Regions from separate parts of the Methylorubrum populi genome, predicted to be linked through region 2. Evidence: predicted binding sites of a transcription regulator. Region 2 holds the regulator's gene; each other region holds the start of a gene.
The links. Region 2 encodes PhoB, which activates phosphate uptake and scavenging genes when phosphate is short. Its sites were predicted from a motif close to TGTCATNNANCTGTCAT; they were not measured.

Region 1 (9,848 bases), 2.2 Mb from region 2:
AACGCCCGCGGCGCACCGATGTGATGCCCGAGCGCGCCCGCCACATCATCACCCGCAACGCCTCGCCGGACATCTCGTTCGACCGCTCGATCAACCCGTATCGCGGCTGCGAGCACGGCTGCATCTACTGCTTCGCCCGGCCGAACCACGGCTATGTCGGCCTCTCGCCCGGGCTCGATTTCGAGACGCGGCTGTTCTCGAAACCCGACGCGGCCGCTCTTCTGGAGCGCGAATTGTCGGCCCCCGGCTACCGGCCGCGGACCATCGCGCTTGGCACCGCGACCGATCCCTACCAGCCGATCGAGCGCAGCCACGGCATCACCCGCGCCGTGCTGGAGGTGCTGGCCCGCTTCCGCCACCCGGTCGGCATCGTCACCAAGTCGAACCTGATCCTGCGCGACCGCGACCTCCTCGCGGCGATGGCGGCGCAGGGGCTCGTGAAGGTGGCGATCTCGGTCACCACCCTCGACCCGGATCTGGCCCGCCGCATGGAGCCGCGCGCGCCGCATCCGCGCAAGCGCTTGGAGGCGATCCGCGCCCTGAGCGAGGCGGGCGTGCCGGTGATGGTGCTGACCGCCCCCGTCATCCCCTCGCTCAACGACCACGAGATCGAGGCGATCCTGGAAGCGGCCCGGACGGCGGGGGCGCGGGAGGCCGGCTACGTGCTGCTGCGCCTGCCGCACGAACTCGACGACCTCGTCGGCGACTGGTTCAGCGAGCATTATCCGGGACGCAAGGCGCACGTCTTCTCGCTGCTGAGCGGGGCCCGCGGCGGCAAGACCTACGACGCCGCCTTCGGCACCCGCATGATCGGCCAGGGCCCCTATGCCGATCTGATCCGCCGCCGCTTCGCCCTGGCCAAGCGGCGGCTCGGCTTTCCGGAGGAGCCGGTCCGCCAGACGACGGAGCTGTTTCGCGTGCCGCCGCGCGCGGGGGACCAGCTCGCCCTGTTCTGACGGCTCCTCGGCCGACGGGAATCCCGCCTGCCGACGGGGGCTCGACGGCGTGCGGCCGGTTCAAGCGGGGGCGTCACCCGGTCGAGACGACACCCGCGGCCGCGAAGCGTCCCGTAAAACTCACCCGGTGGTGCGGGCTGCGCCCTCGCGCCGTCAACCCGGCGAGGTGGGCGGCGGTGCCGTAGCCGGCATTGCGGTCCCAGGCATAGTCCGGATGGCGCGGGGCGAGGCGCCGCATGATCGCGTCGCGAAGGGTCTTGGCGACGATGGAGGCGGCGGCGATCTGCGGCACGAGGCGGTCGCCGCCGATCACGGCGCGGCAGGGCTGGGTCAGGCCGGGGATCGCGTCGCGCCCGTCCACCAGCACGGTCGCGTCGAGTCCGAGGCCCGCCACCGCCCGGCGCATGGCGTCGAGAGTCGCGGCCCGCACGTTCACCCGATCCACCAGCGCCCGCGAGCCCGCCGCGAGCGAGACCCGCGCATGCGCCCGGATCAGCGGCGTCAGGGCTTCGCGCGTGGCGCGGTCGAGGCGCTTGCTGTCGTCGAGCCGGGCCAGGATTTCGGGGGGAAAGGCGAGGGGGTCGAACCAGACCGCCGCCACCATCACCGGCCCACACAGGGCGCCGCGCCCGACCTCGTCGCAGCCGATGACCGCCGGGTAGCGTGCGGCGAGGGCCGGATCGAACGGGCGCGGGGCTTTTTCGGATTTCGAGCGGGGCGGCATGGCGCCGATCCTCGCATCCCCGCGGCCGTCGGTCATCCCGGCGGGGGCGAGAACGGCGCGGACGAGCCCGGCCGTGGCGGAAATGGATCAGCCGGGCGGGGCAGCGCGCCGCTGCTCGCCCGGTGCGGGGAGCGCGGGGTCGGACCCAGCGCGTGCGCGGTCTCGATGTTGTCGTAGAATTGCCGCGCGCTCTCGGCCCAGGTGTAGCGCAGGGCCTCCGCCCGGCAGCGCTCGCGCGGAATCGTGAGCGCCGCGAGGGCGGCCCTGCGCAGGTCGGTGTCGAGGGCACCCGCGCCGGTGCCGCCGATGACGTCGAGGGGCCCGGTGACGGGGAACGCTGCCACCGGCAGGCCCGAGGCCAGGGCTTCGAGCAGCACGATGCCGAAGGTGTCGGTGAGGCTCGGGAACAGGAAGACGTCGGCGCTGGCATAGACCCGCGCCAGCGCCTCGCCGGTGAGCGCGCCGAGGAAATGCGCCTCGGGCGCCAGCGCCTGGAGCCGGGCCCGGTCCGGCCCGTCGCCGACCACCACCTTGGAGCCCGGCAGGTCGAGGGCGAGGAAGGCGGCGAGATTCTTCTCCACCGCCAGCCGCCCGACCGAGAGGAAGATCGGGCGGGGCAGGTCGGGAAAGAGCTGTGCCCTGGCGTCCTCGCCGCGGGGGCGGAACAGGTCGGTGTCGACGCCCCGGGTCCAGCGCATCAGGCGGGTGAAGCCGCGTCCCGCCAATTCCCGTTCGAGGGAGGGCGTGCTCACCATCGTACCGCTCGCCGCCGCGTGGAAGCGGCGCAGCCACGCGTAGCTCCAGGCCTCGGGCACGGGGGCGCGGGCGGCGAGGTATTCGGGAAAGCGGGTGTGGTAGCTCGTGGTGAAGGGCTGGTTCAGCGACAGGCAGGCGGCGCGCACCGCGTGGCCGATCGGCCCCTCGGTCGCGATGTGGACATGGCTCGGCGCGAGCCGCTTCCAGCGCGCGAGCACCCGCCCGCGGGTCACGAGGGAAAGCCGGATCTCGGAATAGCCCGGCATCGGCAGGGAGGCGAAGTCGGCCGGCGTCAGCATCAGCGGCTCGACGCCGAGGCCGGCGGCGGCCTCGGCCATGCGCTCCACGGAGCGCACCACGCCGTTGACCTGCGGGTGCCACGCATCGGTGGCGAGCAGCAGCCTCATTCCGGCCTCTTGGGGGATGTCATCGCTCGGCTCAGGCGACGGCGCGGCGGATCTCGGGCTCGAACGTCTCCGCGGCGCGGCGCTCGCGCAGCATGGTGGGGTAGTGCAGCACCTCCATCCGGCCGTCGTAATGCTCGACGATGCCGGTGCAGGATTCCACCCAGTCGCCGGTATTGAGGTAGGTCAGCCCCTCGACCTCGCGGTGGGCCGCGTGGTGGATGTGGCCGCAGATCACCCCGTCCGCGCCCTGGCGCCGGGCCTCGCTCGCCAGGAAGGTCTCGAACTGGCCGATGAAGTTGACCGCGTTCTTCACCTTGAGCTTGGCCCAGGCCGAGAGCGACCAGTAGGCGAGCCCGAGGCGGCGGCGCACCCGGTTGACCACCGTGTTGACGGTGAGCGCCGTGGTGTAGGCCCAGTCGCCGAGATGCGCGAGCCATTTGGAGTGGCGCACCACCATGTCGAACTGATCACCGTGGATGACGAGGTAGCGCTTGCCGTCGGCCGCGACATGGACCCGGCTGTCGGCGATCTCGATGCCGCCGAAGGTCGTGCCGATATAGTTGCGCAGGAACTCGTCGTGGTTGCCGGGCACGTAGACGACATGCGCGCCCTTGCGCACCTTGCGCAGCAGTTTCTGCACCACGTCGTTGTGCGCCTGCGGCCAGTACCAGCCGGAGCGGAGCTGCCAACCGTCGACGATGTCGCCGACGAGGTAGATCGTGTCGGCATCGACGTCGCGCAGGAAGTCGAGCAGCAGGGCCGCCTGGCAGCCCTTGGTGCCGAGATGCAGATCGGACAGAAACAGCGTCCGAACGCGGATGGTCGATTCCGGATCTTGGGACACGGGCGCCTCCGGCTTCTCACAACCGCATCGCGACGGAGGAGAGCCAAATCGCATTCCGATCTCAGTTTGATGACGGCCGTGCGCCTCGTCGTGTGGCGGTGCGGCCGCCGAGTTGCCCGTCTGCCACGCCGGACCCGGCCGGCCGCAGACCCGGTCCGCGGGCCGTGCATGCGAAAATCTTTTTGTTTTTCAGTTCAGTTTTTTCCGTTTTCCATTCCCAGGCGGGGGAGGCATAACGGCGGCCAAGGTCATCCGCCGCGCGTGCTTCGATGCGCGCGGCAAAACGCCCCCCGAGCGGTGTGGGAATGGCCGGGACGGATGGGAGCGCTGGACAATCAGCAGGAGCGCGCTTGAATGCGGCGCTGGGCTGACGCAACGAGGGTTCGGTCCTCTGGAGGCGACCGGCGTGGCTGCACGCGCCGCGACGCGGGCGGCATGACGGCCGCTTCGCCGCTCCGGGACGGTCAACGATCCGACATGGCAGGGATAGGGCCCCGGCCCGCGCGAGGCCTTTTCGTGCGCGGTGCGGGGAGGCCGTACGACGTTTCGCGGCGGGCTTGTGCCCGCCACCAGGATCGGACGGGATCGCGGCCTTAACGGCTGGTCCGTCCAGAACGATGTAATTGGAGGAAACTTTCATGGCGGCAACGAGACGTCCGGGACGCAACCACCTGTTCGTTCCTGGCCCGACCAACATCCCGGACCGGGTGATGCGCGCCATGATGGTGCAGTCCGAGGATCATCGCTCGGTCGACTTCCCCGCGCTGACCAAGCCGCTGTTCGAGGACACCAAGAAGGTGTTCGGCTCGACCGAGGGCACGATCTTCCTGTTCCCGGCCTCCGGCACCGGCATCTGGGAATCGGCGCTGACCAACACGCTCGCCCGCGGCGACAAGGTGCTGACCTCGCGCTACGGCCAGTTCAGCCACCTCTGGATCGACATGGCCCAGCGCCTCGGCCTCGACGTGATCGTCCAGGAGGAGGAGTGGGGCACCGGCGCCAAGCCCGAGAAGATCGAGGAGGCCCTGCGCGCCGACAAAAACCATGAGATCAAGGCGGTCATGGTGGTCCACAACGAGACCGCGACCGGCGTGACCTCGAATATCGGTGCCGTGCGCAAGGCGATCGACGCCGCCGGCCACCCGGCCATGCTGTTCGTCGACGGCGTGTCCTCGATCGGCTCGCTGCCGTTCTACGCCGACGAGTGGAAGGTCGACTGCGCCATCGCCGGTTCCCAGAAGGGCCTGATGCTGCCCGCCGGCCTCGGCGTGATCTGCGTCAGCCAGAAGGCGCTCAAGGCCGCCGAGGGCTCGTCCGGCCGCAACGACCGGCTCGCCCGCGTCTACTTCGATTGGGAAGACCACAAGAAGCAGAACCCGGCCGGCTACTTCCCCTACACCCCGCCGCTGCCGCTGCTCTACGGCCTGCGCGAGGCGCTCGCCTGCCTGTTCGAGGAAGGCCTGGAGAACGTCTATCACCGCCACGCCGTGCTCGGCGAGGCGACCCGCCAGGCCGTCGCGGCCTGGGGCTTGAAGACCTGCGCCAAGTCGCCGGAGTGGAACTCCGACACCGTCACCGCCATCCTGGCGCCCGAGGGTGTGGACGCGGCCAAGATCATCAAGCACGCCTATGTGCGCTACAACCTCGCGCTCGGCGCCGGCCTGTCTCAGGTCGCGGGCAAGGTGTTCCGCATCGGCCATGTCGGTGACCTGAACGAGCTGTCCCTGCTCGGCGCCATCGCCGGTGCCGAGATGTCGCTCCTCGACAACGGCGTAAAGGTGACTCCGGGCTCGGGCGTGGCCGCGGCCTCCAGCTACCTGCGTGAGAACCCCCTCTCGAAGTCCTGATTTTGGTGAGCGGCGCCGGTTCCAACGGCGCCGCTTCCGCTCAATATAAGAACGGCGCCCCCTGCCACGGCCGGCTGGCCGTGGCAGGGGAAACGCGTCGAAGCAGGTGAGGAAACGGGGCCGGCGTTACGCCCGCCGGTCGATCCGGAAGGGGTCCAGAATGACAAAGAAAGTCGTCTTCCTCGATCGCGAGTCGCTCGACGCGACGGTGCGCGAATTCAACTTCCCGCACGAGTACAAGGAATACGAGTCGACCTGGACGCCGGAAGAGATCGTGGAGCGCCTTCAGGGCGCCGAGATCGCGATCATCAACAAGGTGCCGATGCGCGCCGACACGCTGAAGCAGCTTCCCGACCTGAAGCTGATCGCGGTGGCCGCCACGGGCACGGACGTCGTCGACAAGGCCGCGGCCAAGACCCAGGGCATCACGACCGTCAACATCCGCAACTACGCCTTCAACACCGTGCCCGAGCACGTGGTCGGCCTGATGTTCGCCCTGCGCCGGGCGATCGTGCCCTACGCCAACTCGGTGCGCCGGGGCGATTGGAACAAGTCGAAGCAGTTCTGCTACTTCGACTATCCGATCTACGACATCGCCGGCTCGACGCTCGGCATCATCGGCTACGGCGCGCTCGGCAAGTCGATCGCCAAGCGGGCCGAGGCGCTGGGCATGAAGGTGCTGGCCTACGACGTGTTCCCGCAGGACGGCCTCGTCGATCTCGAGACGATCCTGACCCAGTCCGACGTCATCACGCTGCACGTGCCGCTCACCCCCGACACCAAGAACATGATCGGGGCCGAGCAGCTCAAGAAGATGAAGAAGTCGGCGATCCTCATCAACACGGCCCGCGGCGGGCTCGTGGACGAGGCGGCCCTTCTCCAGGCGCTCAAGGACGGCACCATCGGCGGCGCCGGCTTCGACGTGGTGGCCCAGGAGCCCCCGAAGGACGGCAACATCCTGTGCGAGGCCGACCTGCCGAACCTGATCGTCACCCCCCACGTGGCCTGGGCGAGCAAGGAGGCGATGCAGATCCTCGCCGACCAGCTCGTGGACAACGTCGAGGCCTTCGTCGCGGGCAAGCCGCAGAACGTCGTCGAAGCGTAAGGCGCGCCGGCCTCGGAACGGGGCCGCGTCACGAAAAGAATCTAAGGGGCGAGGACGACCGGGGCTGCACGGCCCTGGGCTCATCCTCCATGCAGAGGCGCCGCGTGATCCGTCACCGCGGTCCATGACCAACCGGCCAGAGGAACCATGTCCAAGAAGCTGCTCTTCCAGTTCGACACCGATCCCACGCCGAGCGTGTTCGACGTCGTCGTCGGCTACGACGGCGGTGCCGACCACATCACCGGCTACGGCAACGTCACGCCCGAGAACGTCGGCGCCTATGTCGACGGCACGATCTACACCCGCGGCGGCAAGGAGAAGCAGTCGACGGCGATCTTCGTCGGCGGCGGCGACATGGCGGCCGGCGAGCGGGTGTTCGCGGCGGTGAAGAAGCGCTTCTTCGGCCCGTTCCGCGTCTCCTGCATGCTGGATTCGAACGGCTCCAACACCACCGCCGCGGCGGGCGTGGCACTCGTCGTCAAGGCGGCGGGCGGCTCGGTCAAGGGCAAGAAGGCCGTGGTGCTCGCGGGCACCGGCCCGGTCGGCATGCGCTCGGCGGCGCTGCTCGCCGGCGAGGGCGCCGAGGTCGTGCTGTGCGGGCGCAAGCTCGACAAGGCGCAGGCCGCGGCCGATTCCGTGAACAAGCGCTTCAAGGTGAACGTCACCGCCGCCGAGACCCCGGACGACGCCTCGCGCTCGGAGGTGATCAAGGGCGCCCACCTCATCTTCACCGCTGGCGCGATCGGCCTCGAACTGCTGCCGCAGGCGGCTTGGCAGAACGAGTCCTCGGTCGAGATCGTGGCCGATTACAACGCCCAGCCGCCGCTCGGCATCGGCGGGATCGATGCGACCGACAAGGGCAAGGAGTACGGCGGAAAGCGCGCCTTCGGTGCGCTCGGCATCGGCGGCCTGAAGCTCAAGCTGCACCGCGCCTGCATCGCCAAGCTGTTCGAGTCGAGCGAAGGCGTCTTCGACGCCGAGGAGATCTACAAGCTGGCCAAGGAAATGGCCTGACGGCTCACGGCCCTAAAGGGTCACAGCTCAAGGGGCGGCGCCGGCCTTCGGCGCCGCCTCGACGAACCAACAAGAATTGACAGGGGAGGGACCCATGGCCGCGAACGAGACGATCGAAACCTTCCTCGACGGCCTGGCGAGTTCGGCTCCGACCCCCGGCGGCGGCGGGGCGGCGGCGATCTCCGGCGCCATGGGCGCGGCGCTGGTCTCGATGGTCTGCAACCTCACCATCGGCAAGAAGAAGTACGTCGAGGTCGAGGCCGACCTGAAGCAGGTGCTGGAGAAGTCGGAAGGCCTGCGCCGGACGTTGACCGGCATGATCGCCGACGACGTCGAGGCGTTCGATGCGGTGATGGGCGCCTACGGGCTGCCGAAGAACACCGACGAGGAGAAGGCCGCCCGCGCCGCCAAGATCCAGGAGGCCCTGAAGACCGCGACCGACGTGCCGCTCGCCTGCTGCCGCGTCTGCCGCGAGGTGATCGATCTCGCCGAGATCGTCGCCGAGAAGGGCAATCTCAACGTGATTTCGGACGCCGGTGTCGCGGTGCTGTCGGCCTATGCCGGCCTGCGCTCGGCGGCGCTCAACGTCTACGTCAACGCCAAGGGCCTGGACGACCGCGCCTTCGCCGAGGAGCGGCTGAAGGAGCTGGAATCCCTGCTGGCCGAGGCCGGCGCGATCAACGAGCGCGTCTACGCGGTCGTGAAGGCCAAGGTGAACTGAGACCTACGCATCCGCCCGCCGTCATCGCGGGCGGATGCGAAGCCATTCCCGAGTGTAACGGTTCCGGCCGGGGCGAGTCCTGTGGCTGCGCCTCGCAAGGACTGAGAGCGGACGGCCGCCGTCCAACCCTGCCCCTCGTCCTGAGGTGCCGCGAAGCGGCCTCCGAGGACCTTCCGTGACCCGCGCGATTTCTGGACGATCCTTCGAGGTCCGCTCACGCGGGCACCTCAGGATGAGGGCGAGGGCAGGACGAGCGTTGCTACACCCAGTGTCCGCGCCGCCCGATCCTCAATTTAGAAGCCCGCTAAGTCTCTGACGGGCAAGCAAACTAAAGTACCAAAAAAGAAAAAATTGAGAGCCGACCCGCTTCCCGAAAAGTAATTTTTCCGCGAAGGTTGGCCCAACAAAAACGACGGAAACGCGAAGGAGGTCTCGATGGACGTTCACGAGTACCAAGCCAAGGAGCTGCTCGCGAGCTTCGGGGTCGCCGTCCCGAAGGGCGCCGTGGCCTTCAGCCCGGATCAGGCGGTCTACGCGGCGACCGAGCTCGGCGGCTCGTTCTGGGCGGTGAAGGCTCAGATCCATGCCGGCGCCCGCGGGAAGGCCGGCGGGATCAAGCTCTGCCGCACCTACAACGAGGTGCGCGACGCCGCCCGCGACCTGCTGGGGAAACGCCTCGTCACCCTTCAGACCGGACCTGAGGGCAAGCCAGTCCAGCGCGTCTATGTCGAGACCGCCGACCCGTTCGAGCGCGAACTCTATCTCGGCTACGTTCTCGATCGGAAGGCCGAGCGCGTCCGCGTCATCGCCTCCCAGCGCGGCGGCATGGATATCGAAGAGATCGCCGCCAAGGAGCCCGAGGCGCTGATCCAGGTCGTGGTCGAGCCGGCGGTCGGCCTGCAGCAGTTCCAGGCCCGCGAGATCGCGTTCCAGCTCGGGCTCAACATCAAGCAGGTTTCGGCCGCGGTGAAGACCATCATGAACGCCTACCGGGCGTTCCGCGACTGCGACGGCACCATGCTGGAGATCAACCCGCTCGTCGTCACCAAGGACGACCGGGTGCTGGCGCTCGACGCCAAGATGTCCTTCGACGACAACGCCCTGTTCCGCCGCCGCAACATCGCGGACATGCACGACCCATCCCAGGGCGATCCCCGCGAGGCCCAGGCCGCCGAGCACAATCTCAGCTATATCGGCCTCGACGGCGAGATCGGCTGCATCGTCAACGGAGCGGGTCTGGCCATGGCGACCATGGACATGATCAAGCACGCGGGCGGCGAGCCGGCGAATTTTTTGGATGTGGGTGGTGGTGCCAGCCCAGACCGGGTTGCGACGGCCTTCCGTCTCGTCCTGTCCGACCGCAACGTGAAGGCGATCCTCGTCAACATTTTCGCCGGCATCAACCGCTGCGACTGGGTCGCCGAGGGCGTGGTGAAGGCCGCGCGCGAGGTGAAGATCGACGTGCCGCTCGTGG
Region 2 (9,848 bases):
CGCCGAGGGGCACGGCCCCTATCAGGGAAAGCGGCGAACGATCCCGATCAAGGTCGGCAAGGACGCCGGGATCCGCGACCTTGCCGTCCTCGAAGACGGGCGCCTGCTGGTGCTCACCGGGCCGGCCCAGGAGCAGCCGAAGGTCGCCTACAAGCTCTTCCTGTTCGACCCGGCAAGGGGCGGCGATCCGCAGCTTCTCGGAGAGCTGGACGAGCTCGACGATGCCGAGCGCGCCGGCAAGCCGGAAGCCGTGACGGCGATCGGCCCGGACCGGGTGCTCGTCCTGTTCGACAGCCTCCGGAACGGTGGGCCGCGCGCCTACAAGCTGCCGGTCAAGCTCATGCCCGGGGAGTGACAGGCTCCAGGATGGGCGGCCTTCAGCGCAGGCGCAGCAGCCCGTCGCAGTCGAGATGCGCTTCGAGGTGATCGGCGAACCGGTCGAGCACCTCTTCGATGCCGGCCTCGTAGCGCGTCAGGCCCGGCGCGGCGCCGAGCCGGGCGAGCCAGGCGGCGCGCTGGCGGTCGTCGGCGAACAGGCCGTGGACATAGGTCCCGGCGACGAGCCCGTCGCGCGAGACCGCCCCGTCGACCCGGCCGTCGGCAAAGCGCAACAGGGGCCGGGCGGTGTCCGGTCCGTGCGTGTCGCCGACATGCATTTCATAGCCGGAGAACGGTTCGCTATCGGCGAGCGTCGTGCCGGTGACGGCGACGAGGCGCTTGGCGTCCGTCATCACCGTCTCGACGTCGAGCAGTCCGAGGCCCGGTCGCTCGCACGGCGCGCCCTCGATGCCCTGCGGGTCGGCGATGATGCGCCCGAGCATCTGGTAACCGCCGCAGAGCCCGAGCACCCGCCGGCCGCGGCGCAGATGCGCCCGGATGTCGATGTCCCAACCCTGCGCGCGGAGGCAGTCGAGATCGTCGATCGTGGTCTTCGAGCCCGGCAGCACGACGAGATCCGCCTCCGTTGGGACCGGCGTGCCCGGAGGCACGAAGACGACGCGGATGCCCGGCTCCTGCCGCAGGGGGTCGAGGTCGTCGAAATTGGCGATGTGGGGAAATCGCAGGACCGCGATCAGCGGTCCGCCGCCATCGCGTCGGGCCTGCGCGGAATCGAGCGCGACCGCGTCCTCCGGCGGCAAGCGGGCGGCGTCGGGAAAGAACGGCACGAGGCCGAACGGGGACCAGCCGGTGCGCGCGGCGATCAGCGCCATGCCGTCCGAGAACAGTGTCGGGTCGCCACGGAACCGGTTGACGATGAAGCCGCGGATCATCGCGGCATCCTCGGGCTCCAGCACTGCCTGGGTGCCGACGAGGCTGGCGATGACGCCGCCCCGGTCGATGTCGCCGACGAGCACCACCGGCGTCCCTGTCGCGCGGGCGAAGCCCATATTGGCGATGTCGCCCTTGCGAAGGTTCACCTCGGCCGGCGAGCCCGCGCCCTCCACGAGTACGATGTCGGCCTCCGAACGCAACCGCTCGAAGCTGTCGAGCACGGATGCCATCAGGCGCGGCTTCCACGCCTGATACTCGCGCGCCTTGGCGGTGCCGATCATGCGCCCCTGCACCACCACCTGCGCGCCGACATCGCTCTGGGGCTTGAGCAGCACCGGGTTCATGTGGACGGACGGCGCGACCCGCGCGGCGCGGGCCTGCAACGCCTGGGCCCGGCCGATCTCGCCGCCATCAGCAGTGACGGCGGCGTTGTTCGACATGTTCTGCGGCTTGAACGGGCGCACCGTCAGGCCGCGCCGGGTGAAGGCGCGGGCAAGGCCGGCCACCAGCAGCGACTTGCCGACATCGGACCCGGTCCCCTGGATCATCAGGGCGCGGGTCATCGGCGGTTCCTCGTGTCAGGCGCGGGCATGACGCTGCCATGGCACCGGCGCCGGGCCGCGTCGAGCCGGATCTAGAGCGCATTCCGACGAAGTGGTCACCGGTTCGTCGAAAGAAGGCGCGCCAAAACAATGAGCGAGAGACGCCGGCCTGATGCAATCAGGTCGGATACGGCTCTAGTCGAGGCGTTGTCCGAGTAGACTGGACTTGAGCCAGAGCAGCGCCCCCGCGGCATCGGGAACGGCGGCAACCTCCGGCAGGGCAGGGCGGGCGACGATCACGACGGGTAGACCGAGCCGCCGCGCGGCCTCGATCTTCGGATAGGTCGCCCCACCGCCGGAATTCTTGGTCACCAAAACCTCGATATCCGCCTCGCGCATGAGGCGGATCTCGTCCTCCAGCGTGAAGGGGCCGCGGGCACTGACCGCGACGAGGTTGGGCACCGGCAGCGCGTCACCGACCGGCTCGATGGTGCGCACGATGTAGGCGTGCTGCGGCGCGCGCGCGAAGGCGGACACTTCCTGCCGGCCGATGGTGAGGAACACCCGTCTCGGCGCGGGCCCGAGCGCCGCGACGCAGGCCGGGACGTCTTGAACCTCGCTCCAATCGTCACCGGGCTGCCGCTCCCAGGCCGGCCGGCGTACCGCGAGCAGCGGCACGCCGCCGGCCCGGCAGGCCGCGGCCGCATTGGCCGAGATCCGAGCGGCGAAAGGATGGGTCGCGTCGATCACCGCCCGGATGCCATTTTCGGCGATCCATCGGGCCAGCCCGTCGGCACCACCGAAACCGCCGACACGCATCGGCACCGGCTCGGGCCGCGGCGCGGCGGTGCGGCCGGCGAGCGAGAGCGTCACCGCGAAATCCGTCTCGCCGGCGAGCCGAGTGACGAGCGTGCTGGCCTCGGTCGTGCCGCCGAGCACGAGGACGCGGACCGCAGACCGATCGTGATTCGGCTTGGGATGGCGCGCGGGAGAACCCTGGTCGGCGGCCCCGGACATTCGTACAACCTGTCTCGCCCGCGAAAGCCCGGAAGGCCGGGCAAGGTTTTCGATGTGAGACCCTTCTGCCGCGATTGCCTGACGATGCAAGCCGAGGGCGCCCTGCGCTGCCGCGGCTGCGGCTCGCCGCGCCTGCTCGCCCACCCGGCCCGCGACGCCCTCAGCATCGCCCATGTCGATTGCGACGCCTTCTACGCGGCGATCGAGAAGCGTGACGACCCTTCCCTGGGGGACAGGCCGCTCATCATCGGCGGGGGCCGCCGCGGCGTCGTCTCCACCGCCTGCTACCTCGCGCGAATCTCCGGCGTGCGCTCGGCCATGCCGATGTTCGAGGCGCTCAAGCGCTGCCCCGATGCCACCGTGCTGCGCCCCGACATGGAGAAGTACGCCCGCGTCGGGCGCGAGGTGCGGGCGATGATGCTGGCGCTGACGCCGCTGGTCGAACCCGTCTCCATCGACGAGGCCTTCCTCGACCTCGCCGGCACCGAGCGGCTGCACGGCACGAGCCCGGCGCTGACGCTGGCCCGCTTCGCCGCGCGGGTCGAAGCGGAGATCGGCATCACCGTGTCGGTCGGGCTGTCCGCCAACAAGTTCCTGGCCAAGATCGCCTCCGACCTCGACAAGCCCCGCGGCTTCTCGATCATCGCCGGCGAGGAGGCCGCCGCCTTCCTCGCCGACAAGCCCGTCGGCATCCTGCCCGGCATCGGCGAGAGCGCCCGCAATCGCCTCGCCTCGCTCAACATCTATCGCGTCGGCGACGTGTTGCGGGCCGACCCGGCCCGGCTCCAGACCGCGCTCGGCCGCGAGGCGTCACGCCTGATCGACCTCGCGGCCGGCCGGGATCGGCGGCCAGTGCGTCCGAGCCGCGAGGCCAAGAGTGTCTCGGCTGAGACGACCTTCGCGACCGATCTCGCCCGGTTCGAGGATCTGCGGCCGATCCTGTGGCGATTGTGCGAGAAGGTCTCGGCGCGGCTGAAGCGGTCGGAGCTCGCCGCCGGCAGCGTCACGCTGAAGCTCAAGGATGCCCGGTTCCGGCTGCGCACCCGCACCCGCGGCGGCCTCAAGCCGACGCAGCTCGCGGACCGGCTGTTCCACGCGGGCGAGCCGATGCTACGGGCGGCCTGCGACGGCACCGCCTTCCGGCTGATCGGCATCGGCGGCAGCGATCTGTGCGGCGCGATCCACGCCGACCGCGGCGACCTCGCCGACCAGGGCATCGAGCGTGTCGCCCGCCGGGAGGCGGCGCTCGACCGGCTGCGCGAAAAATTCGGCAGCACCGCGATCCAGCGCGGTCTCGCCTTCACCGGAGAACCGGAACGGCGGCGGTCGTCGTAGGCAGGCGCCGCAGCCTCCGCCTCAGGTCTGCCCTGTCTCGACATGCGTCCGTCGCCGCTCGGGACTGAGGGAGCAAGAACGTCCGTCGATGACGGCTCGATCCAGTCGATCGAGTGGTCGGCCGCGTCCGCCGGCGCGCCTACCGCGCGGCCGGGTGCTACTTCCGGCAGGCCGCCTCGGCCTTCGCATCGGCCTTGGCGAGGTCGAGCCTCGTCAGGTTGCCGTCGATGGCGAAGTCCCCGTAATCGAGGTGCAGCCGTCCGCTCACCCCGTCCTCGTAGAGGTCGAAGGTGAGGGTGTAGATCGGCGTGCGCTCGCCCTCGCCGGGGGTGAAGTAGCTCAGTGTGACCGGCCAGCGCCGCATGCCGGCGTGGTCGCTCTCGCGCAGCGGCTTATCGCGCTCCGTGTCGGCGGCGGGTGACGCATTGGGGCGACCAATGATCGCCAGCGTGTCGTAGACCTTGCGCCCGTCGTCGGAGCCGTCGAACACCTTGGCCGCGACGGTGGTCTCGCCCGCCTTGGCCGCCTCGATCAGGCGCATCATGTGGTGGATCGGGAACAGCACCGTTCCCTCTGTCTGGAACTGGTCGCGCTTGGGCTCCTTCAGCTTCACCTTGAGGGCGTCGGCCGCCTCGGCCGTTCCGTCCACCGCCGGCGACGGTGCGTTGTTGAGGATGGTCGTGGTGCGGAAGCGGAAATTCCTGCCGTCGCCGTTCTCGAAGGTCGTGCTGCGCAGATCGGAGGTTCGGTCACCGGACTCGCCGGATTCGATCATCGTCACTTGGCGCGTCTGCATGGTGTAGCCGCGGCAGGCATCGCCCGAGAAATCGATGACGATGCGCCCGCGGACGCCCTCGACCGCCCGCGTGCCCGTCGAGCGCGCCAGCGACAGATCGTAGACCGCCCGATGATTGGTCAGCCGGATCGCGGACATATCCGGGACCGGAGCGGTCGGCCCCGCGGCGAGCGCGGAGCCGGGCAGGGCGGCGAGAAGGAACAGGGCCGGCGCGAGGCGCAGTCGCATGCGATCTCCCAAATCCGCTCAAGAGTGCTTGTCCACAGGCGTCGGGCCCGCAGATGACGATCGACACATAGTGATCACCCCGGCCCCGACAATCTTTTTCGGCGGCTGCCCAGGGAGGCACCGGCGCGCTCTCACGGCCTCTGCGGCCGCTCGAAAGGCCCGCCGCCGCAGCGCTCGGACGATCGAAGCATCCGGAAAAGAGCAATTTTACGCAATGCGTTGACGGATTTCTGCCGGCTGGATCGCGACGGCGCCGAAGCGGGTCCGGACCATCGATGCGAAAGTCGGATTGGCGGTGGAAACCGGCCTTTGAAACACGGTGACCCTTGCTCCGCGGCCGAGCTGTCTTGTAGTCTCCACAGCGTCGCCAACCGGAGTTTTGGCGTCTGTTAACCGACATGTGCAGGGCCGGATTGCGGGTCCTGGCGAGGTTTGCTGTCGCTCCGCGCGGCTATGGTGCCGCGCGGTCGGTCGGTTTTGCGTACAAAAGGACGTTTCGACGTGGAGGGGGCAATGACGGAAGCGGTCCCGAGCTGGACGGATGAACGCGTCGAGCTGCTTCGTCGCTTGTGGGATGATGGCTTGAGCGCCAGCCAGATCGCCCTCCAGATCGGCGGCGTCTCCCGTAACGCCGTCATCGGCAAGGTCCACCGTTTGGGTCTTGCCGGCCGCGTCAAACCGATCGGCCCGGCCTCGGCCCAGGGGCGGCGCAAGGATGATCTGGCCGCCGAAGTCGAGATCGCGTCGGTGGTGGTCGAGGAGCCGACGCTTCCCGAGCCGCCCGCAATCGTGGCGCACCGTCCCGCACCGGACTTTCCGCTGCCGCCCGCGCCCGCACCGGAGCCGGTGGCGCTCGCCGTCTCAGAGCGGGTCACCATCATGGACCTGCGCGACTCCATGTGCCGCTGGCCGATGGGCGATCCGACCTCACCGGAATTCCGCTTCTGCGGCGCCCGGGCAATCACGGGTCTGCCCTACTGCACCCAGCATGCGCAAGTCGCCTATCAGCCGGCGGCGGAGCGCAAGCGCGACCGCCGCGTCGCCGGCTTCCGCTGAGATCGCGTAGGTCGGCGCGGCTTCTGCGAGGACCGCGCCACTGTTTATCGGCCCGCGCGGGGAGACGGATCGACGGCCTTGAGGCCGTCGTCGCGCCGTGCTGGCCCGCCTGCAGGCGTTGCCGTCTTCAGGCGCGACGCGCCGCGATGGCGTCGGATGCCCTCATCGGTCATCGCCGGCCACATTATCCGGGTGAGCCGCCCGCGCGGGGCGAAATAAGGGTGCCCGTTCCGAGCGAGCGGACGCAGATCACTCCGCTCCCGCAAACATCTCGTCGAATGAATAGCCCGAGCCGCGCACGGTGCGGATCGGGTCGCTCTGGCGTGGGCGGTTGATCGCCTTGCGCAGGCGACCGACATGGACGTCGACCGTGCGCTCGTCGATGTAGACGTCGTGGCCCCAGACGCCGTCGAGCAATTGCTCCCGGGAGAAAACCCGGCCAGGGCTCTGCATCAGATATTCGAGCAGCTTGAATTCGGTCGGCCCGAGATGGATCTCGCGGCCCTGGCGGCGGATGCGATGGCTGACGCGGTCGAGCTCGATATCTCCGGCCACCAGCATGTCGGCGACGTGGGCGGGCTTAGCGCGGCGCAGCAGGGCGCGCACGCGCGCGAGCAGTTCCGGCACGGAGAATGGCTTGACGACATAGTCGTCGGCCCCCGTCGACAGGCCACGGACGCGGTCGGCTTCCTCGCCCCGTGCGGTCAGCATGATGACCGGCAGCCGCTCGGTCTCGCGCCGCGCCCGGATGCGCCGGCACAGCTCGATCCCCGAGAGCCCCGGCACCATCCAGTCGAGCAGGACGAGATCGGGCGTCATCTCGTGCAGGCGCAGATCCGCCTCGTCGCCGCGGACCGCGACATCGACCGCGAAGCCTTCCGCCTCGAGGTTGTAGCGCAGCAGCGTCGTCAGCGATTCCTCGTCCTCGACGATCAGGATGCGCGCACTCGTCATCGTCCGTCTTTCCATACTCGCGCCCGGCCGAGTCCCTCAAGTGACCCGCCGGAAGCGTCTGTCGGACGCCTCTCGCGTCCCGAGCGCCTTTCGGCGTCAGGCGCCGGGCGTCACCGTCGCATAGTTCGAAGCGTCGTTCTTGGGCCGCTCGCCGGCCGGCGTCTCACCGGTCACGAGGTACTCGATCGTCTCGGCGACGTTGGTGGTGTGGTCGCCGATGCGCTCCACATTCTTGGCGCAGAACAGGAGGTGCGTGCAGAACGAGATGTTGCGCGGATCCTCCATCATGTAAGTCAGGAGTTCGCGGAACAGCGAATTGTAAAGCGCGTCGATGGCGCTGTCGCGCTCCCACACCTCGCGAGCGGCGGTCACGTCGCGGCTGGCATAGGCGTCGAGCACGTCCTTGAGCTGTTCCTGCACGAGGTCGCTCATGTGCTGGACGCCGAGCACGATCTTCTGCGGCTGCGCCTGATCGCTGATCGCGACGACGCGCTTGGCGATGTTCTTCGCGAGATCGCCGATCCGCTCCAAGTCACCCGAGACGCGGATACCGGAGATGGTCTCGCGCAGGTCGATGGCGAGCGGCTGGCGCCGGGCGATGAGGAGCACGGAGCGCTCCTCGATCTCGCGCTGAAGCGTGTCGAGGCGCTTGTCGGCGACGATCACGGCCTGGGCCAGGGTCGTATCTCGGCGCACCAGCGCCTCCGTGGCGTCCGTCATCATCTTCTCGGCCACGCCACCCATCTCGGCGATCGAGCGGCGCAGGTTCTCGAGGTCGGTGTCGTAGGAGGAGACGATGTGCTCGGCCATGTCGCGAATTTCCCGATCAGGCAGTCGGACGAGAGCGCTCTCCCGTCGAGGTGGACACCGGTACGGCGCCAGAGAGAGCGTCGAAACGAGGACGCGGGGTGGGTCGCGACGGCTATGCAGTCGCGACCGGGCTTAACCGAAGCGGCCGGTGATGTAGTCCTGGGTCTGCCGCTTGGCCGGGTTCATGAAGATCTTCGTGGTCGCGTCGAACTCGATCAGCTCGCCGAGATACATGAACGCCGTAAACTGCGAGATGCGCGCGGCCTGCTGCATGTTGTGGGTCACGATAACGATCGTGAACTCGGTACGCAGCTGCTCGATCAGTTCCTCGATGCGGCCGGTGGAGATCGGATCGAGGGCCGAGGTCGGCTCGTCGAACAGGATCACCTCCGGGCGCTGCGCCACGGTGCGGGCGATGCAGAGACGCTGCTGCTGGCCGCCGGAGAGGCCGGTGCCCGGCTGCTTCATCTTGTCCTTGACCTCGTCCCAGAGCGCCGCCTTGCGCAGCGACTCCTCGACGCGCCCGTCCAGCTCGGACTTGGGCAGCTTCTCGTAGAGGCGCAGACCGAAGGCGACGTTGTCGTAGATCGACATCGGGAAGGGCGTCGGCTTCTGGAACACCATGCCGACCCGCGAGCGCAGCTCGTTGAGGTCGACCTTGGAGTCGAGGACATTCTGCCCGTCGAGTAGGATCTCGCCCTCGGCGCGCTGCTCCGGATAGAGGCTGTAGATGCGGTTGAAGGTGCGCAGCAGCGTCGACTTCCCGCAGCCGGACGGCCCGATCAGCGCCGTGACCTGCCGGTCGCGGAAATCGAGGTTGATGTCCTTCAGGCCGTGGAAGCTGCCGTAGTAGAAGTTGAGGTCCTTGACGGCGATGCGCACAGGCGCCTTGACGTCGGCCGGGCTGCGGCCCTCGAACTGGCTTCGGATCGCGGGGGAGGCGCTCATCGGATCTCTCGTCGGTAGGAGGTCTGTCCCAGCAGGCTCAGCGCGGCCGCTGGTCCTTGATCACGAAGCGGGCCACCACCGACAGGGCGAGGATGGTGACGGTGATGAGAAGCGCGCCCGACCAGGCGAGGCTCTGCCAGTTCGGATAGGGCGAGAGGGCGAACTGGTAGATCATCACCGGCAGGTTCGGCACGCCTCCGAGCAGGTTCGCGTTGAACCAGCTGTTGTTGTTGAGGGCCGTGAACAGGAGCGGCGCGGTCTCGCCGGCGATGCGGGCCAGAGCCAGGATGATGCCGGTGACGATGCCCGCACTCGCCGCGCGCCAGGTCACCGCGCGGATGACCAGGGAGCGGGGGGCGCCGAGCGCCGCTCCGGCCTCGCGCATCGGCCCGGGGACGAGGCGCAGCATGTCCTCGGTGGTGCGCACGATGACGGGGGTGGCGATGATGGCGAGCGCCACCGCGCCGGCCCAGCCGGAATAGGTGCCCATCGGCCGGACCATCAGCGTGTAGACGAAGAGGCCGATCAGGATCGACGGCGCCGAGAGCAGCACGTCGTTGAGGAAGCGGATGATGTCGGCGAGCTTCGAGGTCCGGCCGTACTCGGCCAGGAAGGTGCCGGCCATCAGCCCGATCGGGGTGGCGATGAGGATGCCGAGGAACGTCATCACGAGGCTGCCGAGGATGGCGTTGGCGATGCCGCCGCCCTCGGATCCCGGGCCCGGCGTCGGCGCCGTGAACAGGGAGGGCGAGAAGCCCTTCACGCCCTCGACGATCAGCATGAGCAGGATCGAGCCGAGAACGACGATACCGAGCAGAGTGGCGATCGTGCTGGCAAGGATCAGCACGCGGTCGGCGATCCGCCGGCCGGGGCGCACGCGGCTGGCCGTC
Region 3 (9,848 bases), 860 kb from region 2:
CAAGTTCGACATCGGCGAGCGCTTCTCCGTCGGCGTGGGCTACCTCTACCAGGACGCCAGCTTCGCATCGTCGGACAACACGGTGCGCCTGCCGAGTTTTTCACGGTTCGATGCCGGCGTGTTCTACGCGTTCAGCGAGACCATGCGCGCCCAGGTCAACATCGAGAACCTGTTCGACCGGCGCTACATCGTCTCCGCGCACAACAACAACAACATCCTGCCCGGCGCACCCCGCACCGTACGCTTCCAGCTCATCGCGCGGTTCTGAGGCCGTGCTGTTCTGAGATCGTGCGACCGAGGCTTCCTCGGTCGCGCGCCCTCGCCTAACACCGGGACGACGCCCGCCGCGCGGGTGACTGGCCCCGGAACCTGCCGATGTCCGACGACCTCGTCTTCTACACCCACCCGATGTCCCGCGGCCGGATCGTCCGCTGGATGCTGGAGGAGGTCGGCGCGCCCTACCGCACCGAGATCCTCGGCTACGGCGCCTCGATGAAGGCGCCGGCCTACCGGGCGATCAACCCGATGGGGAAGGTGCCGGCGCTGCGCCACGGCGGCACGGTGGTGACCGAATGCCCCGCGATCCTCGCCTATCTCGCCGATGCCTTCCCGCAGGCGGGGCTCGCCCCCGCGCCGGATCACCGCGACCGCGGCCCCTATTACCGCTGGCTGTTCTTCTGCGCCGGCCCGCTCGAGGCCGCGGTGACGAACGGGGTGCTCAAGGTCAGCGTGCCCGACGACCCGCGGATGCAGGGCATGGTCGGCTACGGCAGCCTGGAGACGGCCCTCGACACCCTCGAAGGCGCGGTCTCCGGGGTCGAGTTCGTGGCGGGCGACCGGTTCAGCGCCGCCGACCTCTACGTCGCCTCGCATCTCGGCTGGGGGATGCAGTTCGGCACGATCCCGAAGCGCCCCGCCTTCGAGGCCTATGCCGGGCGCCACCTCGCGCGGGAGGCCGCCGTGCGGGCGCGGGCGATCGATGACAGGCTGCTCGCTGAAGCGCAGGCGGCGTCATAGTCGCCGACCGACGGAACGGCCCCGCCGGCCCCGCGTTCGCCCCGCGAAGTCGCACGAGCGTCGAGAAGGAGTGCGTTGACCGTGAACGAGATGATCGAGGACATTTTTTCGGGCGAGCCGAACCTGAGCATGACCGAGCGGGCGGTCTCCGTCGCGCTGGGCCTCGGCATCGCTGCCGCGGCGGCCCAGCCCCGGCCGAACAAGCTCCTGAGCCTCGCCGCCCTGGTGGTCGGCGTCGGGCTCGCGGTGCGCGGCGCCACCGGCCATTGCGCGGTCAAGGCCGTCACGGCGGGCGGGCGCGACCTGACCGGCTGATTTCTTTCACGAACCCGGATCGGCCGGCGGCAGCTTCGCTCATTCGCCGACCGGTCCGGGTATCCGCAACGAAAAAGGGGCGCTCCCCGAGGAGCGCCCCTTTTTCGTGGTGGTCGGTCTGCCGCGTATCAGAGCGAGCGGCTGCTGGTGCGGCCGGCGATGAAGCCGTAGATCGCGAGTACGACGCAGGCGCCGACGATGGAGCCGATGAAGCGGGCGCCCTCGTTGGGGCCGTACCAGCCGATCGCCTGACCGATGAAGGTCGCGACGAAGGCGCCGACGATGCCGAGGATCGTCGTCATGATGAAGCCGGCGGGCTCCTTGTCACCGGGCATGATGAACTTGGCGATGACGCCGGCCACGAAGCCGATGATGATGGTCCAGAGAATTTCCATGTCGTTCCAACCCCGAAATGCGTCTTCGATCTGAAGTTCCGGCCGGAAGACTTGGCCGTATTCGCATGACAAACGCGCGAGCAACGATGCCGGTTGCCTCGGGAAATGCGCGCGCCTTCAAAAAATCGGGGCGCAGGGCGCCGGGCCGGTCTCCGGCGCCAGTCCGCTCCCATGGCGCGGCGCACGAACCCCTTTACGGGCAACCGCCCGGGACGGCAGAAGGGTCCGCCCTCATTCACGAACCGAGACCGGCGACCACGACCATGACCATCGAACGCTACGAGACCGGCCCGCGCATGTCCCAGGCGGTCGCCCACGGCGACCTCGTCTTCCTGGCGGGTCAGGTGGCCGCCGACGTGGTCGGCACCGGCGTTACCGCACAGACCCAGCAGATCCTGGAGCAGATCGACCGGCTGCTCATGGCAGCCGGCAGCGACAAGTCCCGCATCCTGTCGGCGACGATCTACCTCGCCGACATCGCCGGCTTCGCCGAGATGAACGCCGCCTGGGACGCCTGGGTCGACAAGACCAACCCGCCCGCCCGCGCCACCGTCGAGGCGCGGCTCGTCGCCCCCGAATACCGCGTCGAGATCGCCGTCACCGCCGCGCGGGGCAAATCGTGATCCGGCGGCGTCTGCTGGGAGGGCTCGCCGCCCTCCCCTTCCTCCTCTGCGCGGCCGGTAGCCTGCGGGCCGAGGAGCGGGTCGTCAACATCTACAACTGGTCGGACTATATCGACCCGAAGGTGCTCGACGACTTCACCAGGGAGACGGGGATCAAGGTCGTCTACGACACCTACGACAACAACGAGATCCTCGAGACGAAGCTCCTGGCCGGCAAGTCCGGCTACGACATCGTCGTGCCCTCGGGCCCGTTCCTGCAGCGCCTGATCCGGGCCGGAATCTTCCTGCCCCTCGACAAGGCGAAGATCCCGAACCTCAAGCACGCCTGGCCCGAGATTACGGGCCGGCTCCAGGCTTACGACCCCGGCAACACCTACGCCGTCGATTACATGTGGGGCACGACCGGCATCGGCGTGAATGTCGCCGCCGTGCGCGAGCGCCTGGGCGCGAATGCGCCGCTGAACAGCTGGAGCCTCGTGCTCAATCCGAGCTCCATGGCCAAGCTCAAGGATTGCGGCGTCATGCTCCTCGATTCTCCCGAGGACCTGATCCCCTCGATCCTGCCCTTCTACGGCTACAAGTCCGACTCGAAGCGCTGGGACGACATCACGGCGGTGACCGACGCGCTCTACAAGGTCCGCGGCTCGGTGCGGAAATTCCACTCCTCGGAATACATCAACGGGCTCGCCAACGGCGATGTCTGCCTCGCGGTCGGCTATTCCGGCGACGTGATGCAGGCGAAGAAGCGCGCCGAGGAATCGAAGAACGGCGTCGAGGTCGCCTACTTCATCCCGAAGGAGGGCGCGCTGATGTGGTTCGACGCCTTCGCGATCCCGAAGGACGCCGCCCACCCGGCCGAGGCCCACGCCTTCATCGACTACATGATGCGCCCCGAGGTGGCCGCGGCCAACACCAACTTCGTTTCCTATGCCAACGGCAATCTCGCCTCGCAGAAATTCGTGAAGCCGGAGATCCGCAACAATCCCGGCATCTACCCGGACGAGGCGGTGATGCAGCGGCTCTCGGTCAACACCGCCTGGAACGACTCGACCCAGCGCTTCGTGACGCGCGCCTGGACCCGGGTGCGCACGGGGCGGTGAAGCGGGACGGACACGCCGGAGCCGTGACGCGGCGCCCCCGCGGGCTCGCATCACGGCTTTCCCCGATCGTGGACACGGGCTGCATGGAAACGGGCTTCAGGGAAACGGCCGGCGACCGCGTCCGGTGTCGGCGTGATCGACGTCGACACCGTCTCGGCCAATCCGCGCCTCGCCCGGGCGAGGCGTGGATCCGCGATTTTGGAAGGACCAGCCGGATGGGGACTCAGCCGATCAGGCCGAAATCGAACCGTCCGTCGTTGAGAACGGCCCGGTTCTCGACGAGGCCGTACTGGAGGTAGTGCTGAAGGGGGTTGAGCCCCGCCTGGGCCACGTCGGGATTGGCCTGCAGGTAGGCCGAGCTGTCGAAGTCGCGCGACGGATCGCGGCCCTCCTTCCAGCCATAGGTGTCGTAGTGGTTCAGCGGGTTGATGCCGGCCTGCGCCACATCCCTGTAGGCGGCGAGATAGCCCTTGGTGTCGAACACCGCGTTCGGATCGCGGCCCTCCTTCCAGCCATAGGTGTCGAAATGCTGGCGGGCGTAGGCGAAGGTGTCGGTCCGGCCTGCGGCCTGGGCCGCCTGGAGGACGTCGGCATTGCCGAGCAGGTAGAACTCGGCGTCGAACCCGCCCTTGATGGTGTCCGCCTTGCCGACCGCCTCGAAGATGGCGCGGCCCTCGGACTGGCCGTACTCGAGATAGTGCTTGAGCGGGTTGAGCCCGGCGGCGGCGACATCCTTGTTGCGGGCGAGGTAGAACTCGTTGTCGAAGCCGACGCCCGGATCGCGGCCCTCCTTGTAGCCGGTGGTCTCGTAGTGGCTCAGGGCGTTGGCGCTCGAGCGGACGGCGTCGGCGTTGATGCCGGCATAGCCCTTGGCGGAGAAGAAGGCGTTGGGGTCGCGGCCCTCGCTCGCGCCGTTGGCGGCGTAGTGCGCGTCGGCGTCCTGCCCGGAGGCGAGCACGTCCTTGTACTGGGTCAGGTAGAACAGGTCGTCGACGAGGGGATTGCCGTCTGCCAGGTCGACCACCCGGTCGCTGAACTGGAACTGCTCGATCCCCGTCACCGTGTCGGTGCCCTCGGTGCCCGTGAGGGTGAGGAACCCGCTCGCGTCGCGCCCCAGGGCCAGGCTGCCGAGGGCGTAGGAGAAGATGGCGCGGTCGGTGCTGTCGCCGCCATTGATGCGGTCGTTGCCCGCGCCGCCGATGAAGCTGTCGTTGCCGGCGAGGCCGTCCAGCGTGTCGTTGCCGGTGCCGCCCACGAGGAAGTCGGCGGCGCTGCCGCCGGTGACCCTGTCGTCGCCCTGGCCGGCATTGATGTAGTGGCTCTCGGCCGTGCGGCCGGTGAGCGGTGCGAGCGTATCGGCGGCCGAGGTGCCCAGCGCCACGACCCGGAAGGTATCGCCCCGCTCCGTCCCGGCGACGAGGTCGCGCACGTCGAAGGTGAGGCCGTCCGTCGTCGCGACCAGGGTGATGCCCTCGTCGTCGATGCGGGTGACGGAGCCGGTCAGGGCACCGTCGGCCCCCTCGGCCTGCAGCCGCACGGCGAGGCCGCCATCCTGGTTGGCGTTCGCGCGCCCGTCATTGGCGCTGCCGTTGCCGACCTCGGCGGAGGTGAAGGTCAGGCGCACCTGCCCGGCGGCGGCGGCCGAGACATCGACGCGGTCGCTGCCCTCGCCGAGATTGATCTGGTCGGCGCCGTCGGTGCTGACGTCGAACAGGGCGGTGTCGCTGCCCGCGCCACCGGTGACGGTGTCGTTGCCGAGGCCGCCGCGCAGCACGTCGTTGCCGAGGCCGCCGATCAGGGTGTCGTTGCCGCCGCGCCCGTCGATGACGTCGTTGCCCGCGAGCCCGTCCAGCGTCTCGCCGGCATCGGTGCCGATCAGGTTGTCGTTGCCGGTGGTCACCGCCGTGGCGCCGAGGCGGGTGGCCCCCAGCAGGTAGTTGCCGAGCTCGGCCTCGTCCGTGTAGGCGCGCCCGCTGCCGACCACCTGACCCTGCGCGTTGGTGAAGGAGTCGGTCTGGTCGGCGAGCTGCTTGAGCTGGGCCGATCCGGCGCCTGCGGCGAAGAGCGGAATGATCTGGTTCGAGTGGCTGCCCGAGAAGAACAGGCCCTCCGGCACGCCGTCGCCGTTCCGGTCGGGCTGGACCGGCTGGTAGGGAATGGTGGCCCCCTCGGGACCGAAGAACAGGTGGTCGTGGTCGGCGGTGACGATGAGCAGGGTGTCCTCGAAGGTCGCCCGGCTCGTCGGCGAGTTGATGTAGTCGACGACCGTCTTCACCGCGTTGTTGAAGTCGATGTATTCCTCGATCATCCGACCGCGATTGTTCGCGTGCATGGCGCGATCGACGGCGCCGCCCTCGATCATCAGGTAGAGACCGTCCGGATCGGCGTTCAGCTTGTTGAGGGCGGCGAGCGACAGCTCGGACAGCGTGGCCGAGGATTCGAGGCGCGGCACGCTGAAGGGGATCTCGGTGCCGTTCGGCGGCGCCTCCCCCGAGCGGTTGAAGTTGCTGCTGGTGAACGCCTTCGAGATCATCGCCAGGCGCTCGGCCGTCGGCGCGCCGGTGCCGGCGGCCTGGATCGCGGCGCGGTCCTGCAGCAGGTTCCAGCTCGCCCCGTCCTGCGAGCGGTAGGTGTCGGCCTTCAGGCCGTTCCAGAGGTCGGCGCCGATCCAGGTGTTGTCCGGCGCGGTGCGCAGGCGCCCGTTATCGTCGTAATCCGGGTTGCCGGTGCCGGCGATCACGTCGAGCGTGCCGCTCCCGAACATCTCCCGGGCGATCTGGTTGGCGTTCGAGCGGGCGATGTTGTGGGCGCCGCCCGTCGCCGAGGGCGTCGCGTCGCTGAACTGCACGGTGGTGACGACACCGGTCGCCTTGCCCTGCTGCTTGGCGAGTTCCGCGATCGAGAACAGGTCCGCGCCGTTGCCGTCGACGTCGATGGCGTTGTTGTAGGTCTTGCCGCCGGTGGCGATGGACGAGGCGGTGTTGCCCGAATCGGGATAGGTGTTGCGGTTCCACTCGTAGCCCGCGAAGGCGCGGGGCTGGCCGTTCGGGTCGAGGCCCGCGACGCGGGTGAAATCGTAGTTCTTGGCCGGGTCGTAGACCACCGTCGGGTTCTGGGCGAGGCCGGTCTCGCCGGGAACGGGGGTGGTGCGGTTGTCGAGCGGGTAGACCGACTGCGCGGTGGCGGTGAAGCTGGGTCCGTCGGCAATCAGCACCTTGCCGGCCGCGCCCGCCCGCGGATCGCCGTTCGCGAGACCGTTCAAGTAAAGACGGGTTGCCTCGAGTGTATTGAAGCCCGCACCGTCTGCGATCATCACGATCACATTCTTGATGGGACCGGCAGTCGAGGCCATTTTCATCTCCAGCGATTTTATTGTCATTCCTGCAGACAACCCGATGCCTGCAGTCCGAGACGTGCCTTTCGGGCAAGCGCGACACGCCTACGGTCCTTCGCTGGAATGCGCTGAGACCGATGACAAGCGCATGACAAAAAAGTCAAAACAAGCCGGCTAATACTGTAATTTTCTCAGGTTTCAAATTTTCGCCCGCGCCAATTCAAATATCGGGCGACGCACCCCAGACGAAGGCGCCGTTGCTCGTCTGATCCGATGCGCCGAACGGGTCGGACGGGTCGGGTGCCTGGGGGGCCCGGAGGGCGGATCGCAGGTCACGCCCGCGCCCGCTTCGAGGCCGATCGCTTCGTCGCCCCCTCCCCGCGCCTCGCGATCGCCGCGCTTGCGGGACATCCAAACCCGCGATCACGAAAGGATCGGGCACGCCCGGACTCAACGAAAAAGCCCCGGCTCTCGCGAGCCGGGGCTTTTCTCGTCCGCCTTATCCGTCCGCGAACCGCGGACGGGCGATCGTTGCCGGAAGGCCTACTCGGCCGCGGCCGGGGGCAGCTCGCTGAGCTCGGCGGCGTTGGCCGCGTTCTCGGCGGAGCGCTGCTGCAGGATCAAGCTGTCGCGGCGGCGCGCGATGGAGCGGATATCCGCCGCGAGCGAACCGGTGCCGGCCGGGATGAGCGAGCCGACGATGACGTTCTCCTTCAGTCCCTCCAGGGTGTCGACCTTGCCGTTGACCGCCGCCTCGGTGAGGACGCGGGTGGTCTCCTGGAACGAAGCCGCCGAGATGAACGACTTCGTCTGCAGCGACGCCTTGGTGATGCCGAGCAGGACCGGAACGCCCTGGATCGGCTTCTTGCCCTCGGCGAGCAGCTTCTCGTTGTACTCGGCCAGCTCCGTCCGGTCGATCTGGTCGCCGGTGAGGATGTCCGAGTCGCCGCCGTCGGTGATCTCCACCTTCTGCAGCATCTGCCGGACGATGACCTCGATGTGCTTGTCGTTGATCGACACGCCCTGGAGCCGGTAGACCTCCTGGATCTCGTTGACGAGGTAGGCGGCCAACTCCTCCACGCCCTTGATCGCCAGGATGTCGTGCGGCGCCGGGTTGCCGTCGACGATGTAGTCGCCGAGCTCGACCACGTCCCCGTCCTGCAAGTGGATGTGCTTGCCCTTCGGGATCAGGTACTCGACCGCCTCCGAACCGTCGTGCGGCGTCAGCGTCAGGCGACGCTTGTTCTTGTAATCGCGGCCGAAGGCGATCGTGCCCGACTTCTCGGCGATGATCGCCGCGTCCTTCGGACGACGCGCCTCGAACAGCTCCGCCACCCGCGGCAGACCGCCGGTGATGTCGCGGGTCTTGGCGGACTCCGTCGAGACGCGGGCCAGCACGTCGCCGGCCTTCACCTTCGCCCCCGGATCGAGACCGATGATGGCATCGACCGGCAGGAAGTAGCGGGCATCCGAGCCGCGGGCGAGCTTCACCGGCTTGCCGTCCTGATCCAGCACGAGCATGGCCGGCTTCAGGTCGGAGGTGCGGGCCGAGCCGCGCCAGTCAATGACGACGCGCTTGGCGATGCCGGTCGACTCGTCGGTGGTCTCCGTGATGGACTGGCCATCGTAGAGATCCTCGTAGCCAACGATGCCGTCCACCTCGGCGACGATCGGACGGGTATAGGGATCCCACTCGGCGATCCGCTGCCCGCGCTTGATCGTGTCGCCCTCGTCCACGCGAACCTTGGCGCCGTACTGCAGGCGGTGGACCGCCCGCTCGGTGCCGTCCGGCCCGACGATCACCACCGCGACCGAGCGGCCGGTGGCGATGAGGTCGCCGTCCGAGTTCTTGGCGAGCGAACGGTTGCGGATCCTGATCGTGCCTTCGAAGCTCGACTCGATGAAGGACGAATCCGCGATCTGCGCCGCGCCGCCGATGTGGAAGGTGCGCATGGTGAGCTGGGTGCCCGGCTCGCCGATCGACTGCGCCGCGATGACGCCGACGGCCTCGCCCATGTTGACGGGCGTGCCGCGGGCGAGGTCGCGCCCGTAGCAGGTGGCGCAGACGCCGCTCTTGGTCTGGCAGACCAGCACCGAGCGGATCTTCACCTCCTGGATGCCGGCGGCGTTGATCGCCGGCAGATGCTTCTCCTCGATCGTCTCGCCGGTCTTGACGATGACGGTCCCGTCCTGGGCCACCAGATCCTCGGCCGTGGCGCGGCCCAGGATGCGGATGGCGAGCGGGGCGACGACCTGGCCGGCATCGATGATGGCGCGCATCTTGATGCCGTTGGTCGTGCCGCAATCCGTCTCGCGGATGACGGCATCCTGCGCCACGTCGACGAGGCGGCGGGTCAGGTAGCCCGAGTTCGCGGTCTTCAGCGCCGTGTCCGCGAGGCCCTTACGGGCGCCGTGGGTGGAGTTGAAGTACTCGAGAACGTCGAGGCCTTCCTTGAAGTTCGAGATGATCGGGGTCTCGATGATCTCGCCCGACGGCTTGGCCATGAGGCCGCGCATCGCCGCGAGCTGCTTCATCTGCGCGGGCGAACCACGGGCGCCCGAGTGGCTCATCATGTAGATCGAGTTGACCTGCTTGTCGGCTCCCTTGTCGTCCTTCTGGACGGCGGAGATCCGGCCCATCATCTCGGCGGCGAGCTTGTCCGAGCACTTGGCCCAGGCGTCGACGACCTTGTTGTACTTCTCGCCCTGGGTGATCAGGCCGTCGTTGTACTGCTGCTCGTAATCCTTCACGAGCGCGCGGGTGTCGTCGACGATCGACCACTTGTTCTCCGGCACGACCATGTCGTCCTTGCCGAACGAGATGCCGGCGCGGAAGGCGTGGCTGAAGCCCAGCGCCATGATGCGGTCGCAGAAGATCACCGACTCCTTCTGACCGCAATGGCGGTAGACGGTGTCGATCATCGCCGAGATTTCCTTCTTGGTCATCAGCTTGTTGACGACGTCGAAGGGCACCTTCGGGTGCAGCGGCAGCACGCCGGACAGGATCACGCGACCGGGCGTCGTGTCGTAGATCTTCGACACGGGCTCGCCGTCCGGCCCGAGG

Region 1: MPPM_RS09170 (UDP-2,3-diacylglucosamine diphosphatase) is a predicted target of PhoB. The motif match lies at 3,746-3,762, and genes of this name have one in related genera.
Region 3: MPPM_RS21545 (alkaline phosphatase) is a predicted target of PhoB. The motif match lies at 6,922-6,938, and genes of this name have one in related genera.

Annotation. Positions count from the first base shown of each region.
Region 1 covers NZ_AP014809.1:1,991,368-2,001,215, forward strand. The annotation lists gene MPPM_RS09155 (PA0069 family radical SAM protein) at 1-956, shown strand, start outside; gene rnhB (ribonuclease HII) at 1,030-1,680, opposite strand; gene MPPM_RS09165 (glycosyltransferase family 4 protein) at 1,713-2,843, opposite strand; gene MPPM_RS09170 (UDP-2,3-diacylglucosamine diphosphatase) at 2,875-3,687, opposite strand; gene MPPM_RS09175 (aminotransferase class V-fold PLP-dependent enzyme) at 4,326-5,534, shown strand; gene MPPM_RS09180 (D-2-hydroxyacid dehydrogenase) at 5,695-6,639, shown strand; gene MPPM_RS09185 (NADP-dependent methylenetetrahydromethanopterin/methylenetetrahydrofolate dehydrogenase) at 6,787-7,653, shown strand; gene fchA (methenyltetrahydrofolate cyclohydrolase) at 7,748-8,374, shown strand; gene MPPM_RS09195 (malate--CoA ligase subunit beta) at 8,810-9,848, shown strand, end outside.
Region 2 covers NZ_AP014809.1:5,515,658-5,525,505, reverse strand. The annotation lists gene MPPM_RS25740 (DUF3616 domain-containing protein) at 1-355, shown strand, start outside; gene MPPM_RS25735 (cobyric acid synthase) at 378-1,835, opposite strand; gene MPPM_RS25730 (cobalt-precorrin-6A reductase) at 2,010-2,831, opposite strand; gene MPPM_RS25725 (DNA polymerase IV) at 2,886-4,166, shown strand; gene MPPM_RS25720 (cell envelope integrity EipB family protein) at 4,324-5,190, opposite strand; gene MPPM_RS25715 (GcrA family cell cycle regulator) at 5,704-6,246, shown strand; gene phoB (phosphate regulon transcriptional regulator PhoB) at 6,496-7,200, opposite strand; gene phoU (phosphate signaling complex protein PhoU) at 7,297-8,010, opposite strand; gene pstB (phosphate ABC transporter ATP-binding protein PstB) at 8,143-8,958, opposite strand; gene pstA (phosphate ABC transporter permease PstA) at 8,996-9,848, opposite strand, start outside.
Region 3 covers NZ_AP014809.1:4,651,961-4,661,808, reverse strand. The annotation lists gene MPPM_RS21575 (TonB-dependent receptor) at 1-268, shown strand, start outside; gene MPPM_RS21570 (glutathione S-transferase family protein) at 376-1,017, shown strand; gene MPPM_RS21565 (YgaP-like transmembrane domain) at 1,108-1,332, shown strand; gene MPPM_RS21560 (GlsB/YeaQ/YmgE family stress response membrane protein) at 1,461-1,727, opposite strand; gene MPPM_RS21555 (RidA family protein) at 1,991-2,350, shown strand; gene MPPM_RS21550 (polyamine ABC transporter substrate-binding protein) at 2,347-3,450, shown strand; gene MPPM_RS21545 (alkaline phosphatase) at 3,674-6,802, opposite strand; gene rpoC (DNA-directed RNA polymerase subunit beta') at 7,328-9,848, opposite strand, start outside.